Regions from separate parts of the Bifidobacterium sp. ESL0704 genome, predicted to be linked through region 1. Evidence: riboswitches for the same ligand, from Rfam matches in the RefSeq annotation. Region 1 holds a riboswitch; each other region holds the start of a gene.
The links. Region 1 has a riboswitch for thiamine pyrophosphate ahead of OZX64_RS04300 (ECF transporter S component). Riboswitches for the same ligand answer to the same signal wherever they lie in the genome.
Positions count from the first base shown of each region.

Region 2: it holds a riboswitch for thiamine pyrophosphate, as region 1 does, so the genes downstream of both, OZX64_RS05865 (ABC transporter permease) here and OZX64_RS04300 (ECF transporter S component) in region 1, are expected to answer to the same signal.
Region 3: it holds a riboswitch for thiamine pyrophosphate, as region 1 does, so the genes downstream of both, OZX64_RS02530 (hydroxyethylthiazole kinase) here and OZX64_RS04300 (ECF transporter S component) in region 1, are expected to answer to the same signal.

Region 1 covers NZ_CP113929.1:1,253,424-1,257,483, reverse strand. Annotated here, with positions in the region: gene OZX64_RS04305 (ATP-binding cassette domain-containing protein) at 1-1,066, opposite strand, end outside; gene OZX64_RS04300 (ECF transporter S component) at 1,094-1,723, opposite strand; TPP riboswitch at 1,773-1,884, opposite strand; gene OZX64_RS04295 (dipeptidase) at 2,508-3,875, opposite strand; gene OZX64_RS04290 (DUF3043 domain-containing protein) at 4,016-4,060, shown strand, end outside.
Region 2 covers NZ_CP113929.1:1,630,541-1,634,600, reverse strand. Annotated here, with positions in the region: gene OZX64_RS05875 (ABC transporter ATP-binding protein) at 1-52, opposite strand, end outside; gene OZX64_RS05870 (NrtA/SsuA/CpmA family ABC transporter substrate-binding protein) at 61-1,074, opposite strand; gene OZX64_RS05865 (ABC transporter permease) at 1,188-1,940, opposite strand; TPP riboswitch at 2,089-2,229, opposite strand; gene eno (phosphopyruvate hydratase) at 2,438-3,733, shown strand; gene OZX64_RS05855 (septum formation initiator family protein) at 3,833-4,060, shown strand, end outside.
Region 3 covers NZ_CP113929.1:761,476-765,535, forward strand. Annotated here, with positions in the region: gene thiE (thiamine phosphate synthase) at 1-438, opposite strand, end outside; gene OZX64_RS02530 (hydroxyethylthiazole kinase) at 718-1,653, opposite strand; TPP riboswitch at 1,645-1,766, opposite strand; gene OZX64_RS02535 (NAD(P)H-binding protein) at 2,110-2,739, opposite strand; gene OZX64_RS02540 (TetR family transcriptional regulator) at 3,052-3,915, opposite strand; gene OZX64_RS02545 (ABC transporter permease) at 3,988-4,060, opposite strand, start outside.

The DNA.
Region 1 (4,060 bases):
TTCGATGGATTTCGTCTTCCGGACGGCGATATCTGCTGGGCATCCAGATACCGAGCGCCGCAAAGTCGAGGTCACGGTTGGCAAACACATCGTCCGGCGTGCCGTCGGCGACCACGATGGTACGACGGAATCCGCTGTGGTCGATTTCGGCAGCGTCGCCGACCTGCGTGACGCGTGCCTTGACCTGATCGTCGGATTCAAGACCCAGAACGACGACCCGGTCGATAAGGTCGATCCAAGGTCCGGCGCGGTGCTCGACCAGCAGCATGGTGGCTTCGGTGTCGCGTAACACGTTGGAGACCGCGCCGATGACCTGCTCGACGCCTTCAGGGTCAAGGTTCGCCGTGGGCTCGTCCAGAAGTAACGCGCCGGGCTGCATGGCCAATGCCCCGGCCAAGGCGAGGCGTTGCATCTGCCCGCCGCTCAAGTGCATGGTGGAACGGTGCAGCTGCAATCCTTCAAGGCCTACGTCGGCAAGACTTTGCCGCACCCGCTGCCAGATCTCGTCACGCGGCACGCCCATGTTCTCCGGACCGAAGGCCACGTTGTCGCCGAGGCGTTCGAAGATCGTCTGCGCATCCGGGTCCTGCAGGACAAGGCCGACACGGCCATGGGCGGCGACGGCCGGGATGCCGTCGATGAAGACGCCGCCTTCGGTGATGCCGCCTTCCGAATCCTCGATGGCGACCACCGGGGCGCCTTCGCCCGGCCTGTCCTCGTCCGTGCTTTGGGCAACCTCCCCGCCGAGCAGGCCAGAAGCGGCTTCGAGTATCGTCGATTTGCCGATACCGGAGGCTCCCAGCAGGAGTACATGTTCGCCGGGGTGAATGTCAAGGTTCAGGCCACGCACGGCGAAATGCCGGCGCGAGGCATGGCGGTAGCCCCAGTTGCGGAAAGCGATAGCCGCAGGCGGCGCTTTGCGGGCAACCTTCTCGCCGGCAGGCTGCCCGGCCTGTGAAGGAGCCTGGCTCTCAGAGGCCGGGATATCCCGAACGTATGGTTTGTGTCGGTCGCCTTCACGCCTACCGCCGCCCTGAGATTGTCTGCCTTGCATACGTTCCCCCATCGATGCCTGAATTCTACCTGATACCACTCACTTGGAAGCGGCACGGACCTGACGGCCCGAAGCGAACTTGTCGATGGCACCGGTCTTGGCGATGGCGATATAGAGATACCACATCAGCACGCCGGCCACCAACGCCCCGGAGATCACCGTGGCGACCAGGTACCAGATGCCGTATGCACCCGTCATGTTGAAGCCTTGCAGATGGGTGAAGAACGTATAAGCCCAGCAGCCGATGGCCGATACCATGCCGGACAACGTGAGCGTGAGCAGGTTCCAGACCTTGTAGGCCACGCAGAGGAACACCACCTCGGCGCAAAGCCCCTGCACCAGCGCGATCAGGAAGGTTTCGGTTCCGCCCCAAGAATTGCCGAGCAGGGCCTCGAGCACGCCCGCCACGACTTCCGCATAGGTCGCGGCCCCCGGCTTGCGTACGATGACGGCCGCAAGAGGACCCGCAAAGAGCCAAAGCCCGTTCATCAGGCCGCCAAGGCCAGGGACAAGCGCGTCCAGCGGAGAACCGATGGGACCATACAGCAGAGCCGCGGCCCAGTAGACGAAAGTGCTGACCACGCCGATGACCGAAGCCACGGCGATATCGACGACACGCCATTTGAGATTCGGTTTGGAGATAATGGTCGTCTGATTTGATGATGTCATGATTTGTGCCTTTCTGTGGTGCACACCGTTTATCGGCGCGCATACCAAGGCACGGGAAAGAGAGACGTCCGTGCGCCGGCATTGTCCGGACTCACGTTCATTCGGTCGAGGAAATCCTCATCTCAGCCGGCCTCTAATGGCCAGCCCCCGTGTCAATTCGCCATCCTAGAGCAATCCCCTGTCAACTGTCAACGGGTGGTCGTGTGGGGATTGGGGCATACAATGCTTCGGAACGCTTACTGGCTGAGCCGTTAAGCGTGAAGCCCAGTGGGCTTCACGTAGGCGAAGTGAGCGCGATGTATCGAGCGCGAAGGCAAAATCTCCGATTTTGCATAGGCCGTGTCTTACGCCCGAACATCGCATATCCCCGCCCCACACTCTGTACAAGGAATCTGACTGACAGGGGTTGCGGGAGGTGGCTCACCAGCGAATAGCTGCCGCCTGAGTGAGGAGCCTTATGACATCGACCGCGCAATTGCGCCCGTATACATCGAGGAACCTTGCGCATGCGGCAGCTATTCGCTTGGAGTAGCACCGACCCTGATTCTGGACAAACTCGGCAAATCAGTCAGATATTTCATGCATTAGTGGCGGCGGCAGATATGCCATGCTGAGGAGTAAAGCTTGGCCAGTGCAAAATCGAAGATTTTGCCTTCGCGCTCGATACATCGCGCTCACTTCGCCTACAGGAAGTCCACAGGACTTCCCGCTTAACGGCTCAGCCCGGAGCGTGTCGAGCATTGTATGCCCCAACCCCCACACGACTGACGTCAGTGCAATCAGCTTATTTGCCTAGTTTGTCCAGAATCAGGGCCTCGGTGAGGACGTTGTTTTTAAGGCTCGTCAGGTCGATGGATTCGTTGGGGCTGTGGGCGTTGCCTTTGGGGTCTTCGGGGCCGGTGACCAGGACCTGGGCGTCGGGGAAGATGCGCTGCAGTTCGGGGATGAACGGAATCGAGCCGCCTTCGCCCTTGTTGATCGGCTCGACGCCGAACGCCTCGCGCATCGATTCCAGCGCATCCTGGGTGGCCTCGGCGTCGGGATCCATGCTCCAGCCCATACCGGTATCAAGCGTGGAAACCGTAACCTCGGCACCGAACGGGGCATGTCCGGTCAGGAAGTCGGTGACGGCCTTGGCTGCATCCTCGGGACGCTGGTTCGGTGCGGTGCGGATGGAAAGGCGGAAACGGGTCTCGTTGGCGATGACGTTGAACGAGCCCTCGACCGGGTGCGCATCGAATCCGATGACCGAGATGCTGGGCTTGGTCCACAGTCTCGAGGCCAACGAACCGGAGCCGGCGAGGCGATAGGAGGAGACCACCGAGGAATCGGCTCGGAAGCCGGCCTCGTCGAGGTCGCGCTGGAGTCCTCCAACGGGGTCGCCGCCAGTGAGTCCGGGAATGTTCAGCGATCCGTCCTCGGCATACATCGAGGCAATGAGCATGGCCGACAAGGTATTCGTATCAAGGACCGGGCCGCCGAACTGTCCGGAATGCACCGGATGCTCCAGGGCACGCACGGTGACATCCAGATCGGTGTTGCCTCGAAGGCTCGTGGTGAGACTCGGGATTTCGGCGCTCCAATTGCCGGAGTCGGCCACGATGATGACATCCGAATCGAACGCGTCGCGGTGGGACTCGATGAAGGGGATGAAACTCGCCGAGCCCATCTCCTCCTCCCCTTCGATGAAGACCTTGACATTGACCTTCAGATCGTCGCCCAATGCGTGCAACGCACCGGAATGGATGGCGATGCCGCCGCCGTCGTCGGTCGCGCCACGTCCATAAAGACGTCCGTCGATTTCGGTCGCCTTGAACGGGTCGGTATCCCAGGCCGAGGCGTCCGGGACCGGCTGGACGTCGTGATGCGCGTAGAGCAGCACTGTAGGCGCTTCGGGATCGACGATCTTGGAACCGACCACCTCGAACGCTCCCGGAGTGCCGTCAGGGTTCTTTGACTGCACCACTTCGGCGTCCACCCCACGTTCCCTGAGCTCGTCGGCCACGAATTGCGCCGAACGACGCATGTGCTCGCCGGTGATGCCCTGCGCCGAAACGGATTTCAGCGCGACCTTCCTGCTCAGCAGATCGACGACACGCTCGAAATCGTCATCAACCCGAGAGCGCAGTTCTTCCTTGTCCAGTACAGCCATGTGATGCTCCTTGTCAGATTTGTCCGTTATCTCGATCATCACACAGCCCCGGGAAAACGCGAGAAAACCGTTGAATATTCCTCTGTTCCCTGCTCTTTGCCTCGATTCGCGAGTCGAGACTTGCCCGTAATCTCAAGAGAATGACATGGAATCCCTTCAGCAAGGACAAAGACAAGGAAACGGCG
Region 2 (4,060 bases), 380 kb from region 1:
GCAGACAGAGCAGGGGACGATCGTCGGATTGTCTTGAAAGCCGTGGCGGCATATTCGCCCTCATTTCGTGCAGTCGATGATATGGGAGTCGATGTCCGGTTTGGTCTTGATGAAACCGAAATCGACATATTGCTGTGCGATGTCGTCAACCATCTTCTTGCCTTTGGCGTCCACCGGCAGGATCTTCGGTATATCGAATTTTCTCACCTGCTTGATGATGGTGTCGGAGGCTCCGAATTGCTTGTAGGTCTGATAGATGAACTCGGGATCTTTTTGGGCCTTGTCGGATTCCTTGACCAACGCCTGATAGAGTTTCTTGACGATTTGCGGGTGCGTGTCGGCGAATTTCTTCGATACCATATGCACGCTCACATTCTTGGAATCATAGTGTTGTCCATTGGTGATGAGGCGGGCACCGGGGGTGGCCATCGCTGTGGCGAGGTTCTGGTCGTAGGTGGCCAAGGCGTCGATTTTTCCGGATGTGAACGCGGCGGCGAAATCCGTCTGGCTCAGCTCGACTTCGGTGACTTTTTTCGGATCGAGCCCGGCATGGCGGAACGCGGCGTTGACGACGTAATCGCCGGTGGCGCCTTTCTTGTCGATGCCGATGCGTTTGCCGTAGAGCTCTTTGAGTGTGGTGACCTTTGAATTCGGCGCGGCGACGATGCCTTGGGAATCCCCGTCATAGTATTCGATGGCGAAGGCGACCCACGGCTGCTTCTGGTCGATGAAATCGATGAAGGCTCCCAGCCCGGTGCTGGCGGCGTCGGCCTTGCCTGCCAAGACGGCTTTGTATGAGGTGTCCGGCGGGTTGAACGGTCCCATGAACTTGGCTGTGTAAGGCTTCATCGTTTCGGCCACGAATGACTCGCTGTGTATCGTGGTCAGGTAGTTCGCCGTCGAAAGGTAGGCGACGCGAACGGTGTCTTCGGGTTTCGACGTGCCCGATGTCCCTGAAGGGGCGCCGCAGGCGGCCAACGCCACGACGGCCGCTAGCGTACAGGTCGCCGCGCATAGACGACGTATCGCGGAATGATGTTTGCTCAACGACGATGAGATGAGATGGTTTGTCATAATCTTCCTTCTTCAATGTTGTCTGTTGTGTAAGTCGAATTTGCCTGGTGGCTTGAGATGGGGAAGTTGCCGCACTTTGATAAGAAATGATTCCGACAGGGCAGCGACTCGGCTCAGTGCTTACGCATCCATGGGGTCAGCGCGTGTTGCAGCATGCCGACGATGGCCTCGCTTGAAAGGCCGAAGATGGCGTAGAGCACGATGCACAGCACCATCTGATCGGTACGTGAGAACTGCTGGGCGCGTGAGAGAATGTAGCCGATGCCGACCGACGAATTGACCGTCTCGCAGGTGACTAGCGCGATCCAGGCCACGGTGATGGCGAAGCGCAGGCCGGTCATGAAGCTCGGCAGGGCTCCCCGGAAAAGAATTCTGCGCAGCACCAACGGTCTGGGCAATCGATATGCCTGGGCCAGTTCGATGAGCTTGGGGTCAAGGTTACGGATACCGTCGCGCACATTGACATAGATCAGACCGAACACCCCAATGGCGATCAGCGCGATCTTCATGGATTCATCGATGCCCAGCATGATGATGAGCACTGGTGAAAGCGCTGGAAACGGTATGGCGCGCAGCATGTGCACCGGTTTGTCGACAAGGTCGAAGCCGATGGCTGACGCGCCTGCGATGACGGCGATGGGCACGGCCAGGACGATGCCCAGCACCAGACCCAAAAGCACGCGGGCCAGACTGATGCCGATCGAGGGGAAGAGCAAGCCTTCGGCGTTCAGATCGCCGCATGCCTTGATAACCTCGATAGGCGAGGGCAGAGGCCGAGAATCAGCTGGAGACAAGGTGGCGAAAAACCACCAGAGACATAAAGCGAGCGTGGAAAGCCAGGGGCCGGTCATCCGCAGCAGTCTCATGCCTTCCCGTGGCAGCAGGTTCGCGCCTGCACCCCGTTTGGAGGGCATGGTTTCAGCGTCATCGAGGATGCCGACGATATGCCGCATGCCCGATGATGTCGACGATGCTGATGATGAAGTTGCCGAATGGCTTTTCGGACGCACAGCAACGTTGTGCATCGGACATCCCTTCGATAGCATTACCTACATCAGGTTCGATGGGTATGATCTCAGCCCGGCCGGTTCGCTTTTGCGCTGTCGCGCGCCAGTATTTTTCAGACATTCGGCTTGGGCACCCCATGTCAAAAAGCATTAGAACTCCCGAGCTGGACATCGAGACGCGAATCGTTCAAGACTTGGGTAAACGAAAAGCTCGTTAGCGACCCGGCAGATATGGAGAATTTGTCCGCACGCTATATGTGAGCGCTCACATAAAAAAGCCGATTTCGCTGGTTTACGTCCATCAAAGACATTAATCTTGGAACTGTTAACGTAAGTCCAGCTTTAAAGGAGTAATTGTGGCAGCAATCGAAAGCGTATATGCCAGCGAGATTCTCGATTCCCGTGGAAACCCGACCGTCAAGGTCACCCTCGACACCGTTGATGGCGCCGAAGGCATCGGCCTGGTTCCCTCCGGCGCTTCGACCGGCGAGGCCGAGGCCTGGGAGCGCCGCGACGGCGACAAGTCCCGCTATCAGGGCAAGGGTGTCCTCGACGCGGTGAAGGCCGTCAACGAGGTCATCGCCCCCAAGGTCATCGGTATGGACGCCACCGACCAGCGTGCCCTCGACGACACCATGATCGAGCTCGACGGCACCCCCAACAAGGGCAAGCTCGGCGCCAACGCCATCCTCGGCGTCTCGCTCGCGGCCCTCTATGCCGCCGCGGAATCCGCCGAACTGCCGCTCTACCGCTACATCGGCGGCACCAACGGCCACATCCTGCCGGTTCCGAACATGAACATCATGAACGGTGGTGCACACGCCGATTTCGCCACCGACATCCAGGAATACATGATCTCCCCCTACGGCTTCGATTCCTATAAGGAAGCCCTGCGCGCCGGCGTTGAGGTCTATCACACCCTGAAGTCCATCCTGAAGAAGGATGGCCATGAGACCGGTCTGGGCGACGAGGGCGGCTTCGCTCCGAAGATGAAGACCAACGAGGATTCCCTGAAGTACATCATGCAGGCCATCGAGGCCGCCGGCTACAAGCCGGGCGAGCAGATCGGCCTGTGCCTCGACGTGGCGTCCTCCGAGTTCTACAACAAGGACACCAACACCTATCACTTCGACGGCGCCGACCGCGATGCCGACTACATGCTGAACTACTACAAGGAGCTCGTCTCCAAGTATCCGCTGGTCTCCATCGAGGATCCGTTCGCCGAGGAAGATTGGCCTGCATGGCAGAAGATCACCGCTGAGATGGGCGACAAGCTCCAGTTCGTCGGCGACGACCTGCTGGTGACCAACCCGAAGCGTCTGCAGAAGGGCATCGACCTGCATGCCGCGAATTCCCTGCTGGTCAAGCTCAACCAGATCGGCACCGTCACCGAGACGCTCGACGCCATCGAGCTCGCCACGGCCAACGGCTTCACCTCCATGGTCTCCCACCGTTCCGGCGAGACCCCGGACACCACCATCGCCGACCTCGCCGTCGCCAAGAACACCCGTCAGATCAAGACCGGTGCTCCTGCCCGTGGCGAGCGTATCGCGAAGTACAACCGCCTGCTCGAGATCGAGGAGGAGCTTGGCTCCACCGCCGAGTACGCCGGCTATTCCGCGTTCAAGGCTTGCAAGAAGTACATGAAGTAACTTCAAGCTGAAGTTCCGGCCACGGTGCTTTGTTGCGCTGTGAGCGTTGCCCGTCGCATTGACTCTGCTGAGTCGAATGTGACGGGTATTTTATGTCTTATGGGCATTACGAATGAGAAAAGCAAGGTGGAGCGCGGCAAGAAGCAGAGCCGCCGCCGCGGTTCAGGCCCGGTTGCGTTCTTCGTCGCTTTTTTCATTGTCGTTCTTGGTGCCATCCAATTGGCGGCGACTTTTCACAGTTATGCTTTGAATCTTGCGGAGCTCAACGGGCTTAAGCGGCAGGAAGCCGCTTTGGTCGTCAAAAAACAGAATCTTGAAAATGACATC
Region 3 (4,060 bases), 490 kb from region 1:
GGTGTCGGCGGGCAGAGCGTTGGCGGCTTTCACTTCGTCCAGCACCTTGCAGCTTAAGCCGATGATGGCGTCCGGTCCGAGCAGCTTGCGTGCCTCAGTCGGATTCAAATCGTCCTGTCCGATGTGCACGCCGTCGACTTTGATGCCCATATCCCGGCACTGCCAGGCGGCATCCACACGGTCGTCGATGACCAGCGGCACGGATTGCGAGGCACCGGCCTGCGCGATGACTTCGGCGCTCTGCCGCGCGATTTCGGTGATGTCTCTGGCGTCTCCGGGCTTGACACGAATCTGGACGAAGGTGATGCCACCGGCCAAGGCCTGTTGCACGATGTCGGGGACAGGCCGCGATTTGGTGTCTGCCGGGCCGAGCACGAGGTAGGAACTCAGGTCGAAGTTCTTGCGCATGGAGGCGAATGATGGATTGTTGATGGTCATGATGATTGGCTCGATTCTTTGAAATATCAGTGATGGTGTTGGTGCTGGAGAGCAAAGGCCCGCAGCGGATTGTCCGAATCGGATTTATGCGGTTGACTGGAAGGCGCTGCTGATCGCTTCTAATCCCACGAAAAAGGATTTGACATCGGGCAAGAGGCAGGAAACCAGGCTTTCTGCCTCTAACCCATGCGGAATGTACATTTGCCGTTGCGTTAGAGGCAGGTTGCTAGCATCTTTGCCTCCAACAACGCTGTTTCGTGCGGATTGGAAGCCTTCCGCCTACGCCAAGATTGGTGAGGCGGCGATTTGCTCGGGTGTGGTCGACCACAGGCCGTCGAGGAAGGCGACCTGGAATGAACCCGGGCCGTGCGAATTGGACTCGCCGGTCTCGCTGGCACGGTTGTAGAGGGCGCTCGCGGACAGTGCCGCGGTCAGAGGATCGGCAACGGCCAGATAGGTTGCGGTCACACCGCCAAGCGAACAGCCGGCTCCGGTGATCTTGGTCATCATCGCGCTGCCGCCGGGCAGACGATAGGTGTGCTCGCCGTCGGTGACGAGGTCGGTTTCGCCGGAAACAGCGACCGCGCCTTGGCCTTGTGCGTCGGACTTGGCGATGAACCGTGCAAGTGCCTTGGCGCTGGCCTCGGCCGCCTCGACGTCATCGGCGGATTCCACACCCACCGGTCCGCTGGATTGCTTTGAAGCGTCTTTTTTGCCATCCACGGCATCCTCATCCAGCGGCAGCTCCCACATCTCGCGCAGTTTGATGATCTCGGAAGCGTTGCCGCGGATGATGGTCGGCGGGGCCGCCTTGAACGACTTCAAAATGGCGGTGCGTGTGGTGCCCATTCCCGCAGCCACCGGATCCAACACCCAGCGATGGCGATCGGCGTGGAATTTCTGCGTGATCTGGGCCAACGCGTCCTTGTAGAACGGCAGCAACGTGCCCACGTTGATATAGCTGGCCCCGCTTGCCGCTTCTCCGCCCGCGATGTCGTCAGGCAGGAAGCTCATCGCCGCGGTGCCGCCCGCTGCCAGCTGGGCGTTGGCGACCAGATTGATGGTCACGAAGTTGGTGAAGGACTGGGCCAGTGGCGTGGTGTCGCGCACCGTCTGCGCGGCCTTGCGAATGAGCTCGCGCAACGGGTCGTTCGCCGCCAAATCGTTGAGATTACTGAGATTGCTGTTTGCTGATGAGTATGCGTCATTGACCATATTCGCGTCTCCCTACGATGGTATTAACCAACAGGTTCCAAGGGTCGAGCATTGTGCCCGTCTCAACTTGCGTGACCGCCGCAGCGGCTTCGCAGGTTCCCCTGCACTTACAGCTCAAGACGCTATGTCCTTCATTGGACAAGAGATTGTGGCACCTATTCGCGTGCGGATGGCCGACGCTTTGTGTGGGATTCTGAAAACGCGTGCGGCATGGGTTTGCGGCATTTGAACAGCATTAAGCCGCAAACCCATGATGGATGGGTCGTTTATCATGGGTTTGCGGCTTTGAAATATACCGATGCCGCAAACCCCGAATAAAGAGGTTGCTTATCATGGGTTTGCGGCTTTTCCCCTTAATCAAGCCGCAAACCCATAATCGAGGCCATGGTGCCGATGTCTCCGGTTCACGGTTGTCGTGTTGGGTGCGGCTTGGTTGAAAGTCGGGTTGTCGGAGACTTACCAGCGCACGGAGATGCGCTCGCGGTCATGCGGATGCTCGGTTTCGATTTCGTCGACCATGGCGATGGCGTAGTCGGCGTAGCTGATGGCGCTTTTGCCGTCCGCGTCGGTGGTGTAGTCCTCGCCTGCAAGCACGTAATGTCCGGTGCGCTCGCCGTCGGCTTGGAAGTCGCCGGCAGGGCTGATATAGGTCCAGTGCACGTCGTCGCGGCGGCGTAGCGCATCGAGCGCCTTGCCCATTGCCAGCGGCACGCCCTTGATGGTGTCGGGGAACGAATCCGAAAGCTGGGCCGTGTGTTCCTTGTTGGTGTAGAGGCTTCCTGCACCGCCGACGACCAGCAGCCGCGTGTCAGTACCGGAAAGAATATCGGCCAGATATTTCAGCGAGGTGCTGTATTCGTCGAATTTTGCCGGATCAAAAACACCGAAAGCGTTCACCACCGCGTCGAAACCGGCGAGGTCGGTGGCCGTGAGGTCGTACAGGTCTTTGATGATGGCGTGCTGGGCTTCGGTTTTGTTCTCGCCGCGCACGACGGCGGTGACGTCCATACCGCGTCTGACGGCCTCGGCTGTAATGAGCCGTCCGGCCTTGCCGTTGGCGGCCACGACTGCGATGTTCTTGCTCATGGGTGCTTCCTTTGCTTGCGATGTCGGGTGGACGCGATTTGGTCCATCTCGTTGAAGTGTGTCGCCGCTATGGTATGCGGCATTACTTTTCACTATAACGTCAATCGTCATGCTGGGTGTTCCGGTGACACGTGAGATAGTAGATAGGTCTTGCAAGCCTTGGTATTACGCGGAAAGCGAGTGAAACGGGCCGACTGCGAATATGCCTTGGGGTGAATGGCTTTCAGCGGTGACAGCGGTGCTTCAGGCAACAGATTCGGGCAAGCCGCCTGGCGCTGGTCAGAGCCGTCGTTCTGAGCGTGGTTTCCGTCTTCAGTCTTCGACCTCGGTGTCCCACCCGGAAATCAAGGCGTCAAGGGCTTTGCGGTATTCGACCTGCATGCTCCATGGAGTGGCGGTGTCGGTCAAAGGCGCCAACAACGTAGCCAGTTCGGGGGATTGGCGCATGGCCTCTTCTCGAGTTTCGTCTGAAGGGTCGGTGCTGGATCGTTCGCTGTCGCCGAAGGGCGCGACGGCTTCGGCCAGCACGTAGCCGGTGGTCAGGATGGTGGCTCCCTGAATCAGCCCCAGCAGATCGTCCGGCGGATTCTTTTCGGCGAGAACGGGCATGAACGGTTTGATGGCGTCGGCGAGCAGCTGATATTGCTCCAACGTATCGATGGGATGAGTGGCTACCAAAATGGCCGCGTTGGGGTGCCTGAGCAAGGTGGTGTGCAGCTTTATTGCGTAGCGCTTAACATGGTTTTTCCAATCGCTGGCAATGGCATTGGCCGCCGCACCTGATGTTTTTTCTGGCTTCGTGTCTGTTGGCGTATGGGTGAGCGTATCGGTCGTTCTGTCGGGAGCGTTGCCGTTTCCGGCGTTGCCGTCGTGATTCACCGATGCCTCGGCGCCGCATGCCTCGCCGGTGGTTTCCTTGCTTGGCTCCTTGTCGTCAAGTCCGGCAAGCGTCTCGCGCCAGATTTGTTCGGCGATGCCGTCGAGCAATGCGTTCTTGTCGGGTAGATGCCGGTATAAAGCCGTGTAGGAAACGCCGATTCGCTTGCCCAACGCTCGCAGGCTTAAGGCGGCAAGGCCATCCTCGTCCACAATGGCCAGCGCATTCCTCAAGAGCGTTTCCCGGTTGAGCGTGCCTCTGTTTGTGCCGGTTTTTGCGGTTTTGGCCTTGCCTGCCATGCATCCCTCACTACCTGTCGCACAATGTCCGGCTACTGATCGGGTAGCCGGACATCGGACGTTCTGCTGTCGTTATCTGTCCACTTTGGCCTGCCTGCGATATCCTGCCAGAACCAACAGTGCCAATACTACGCTCACCGCTACG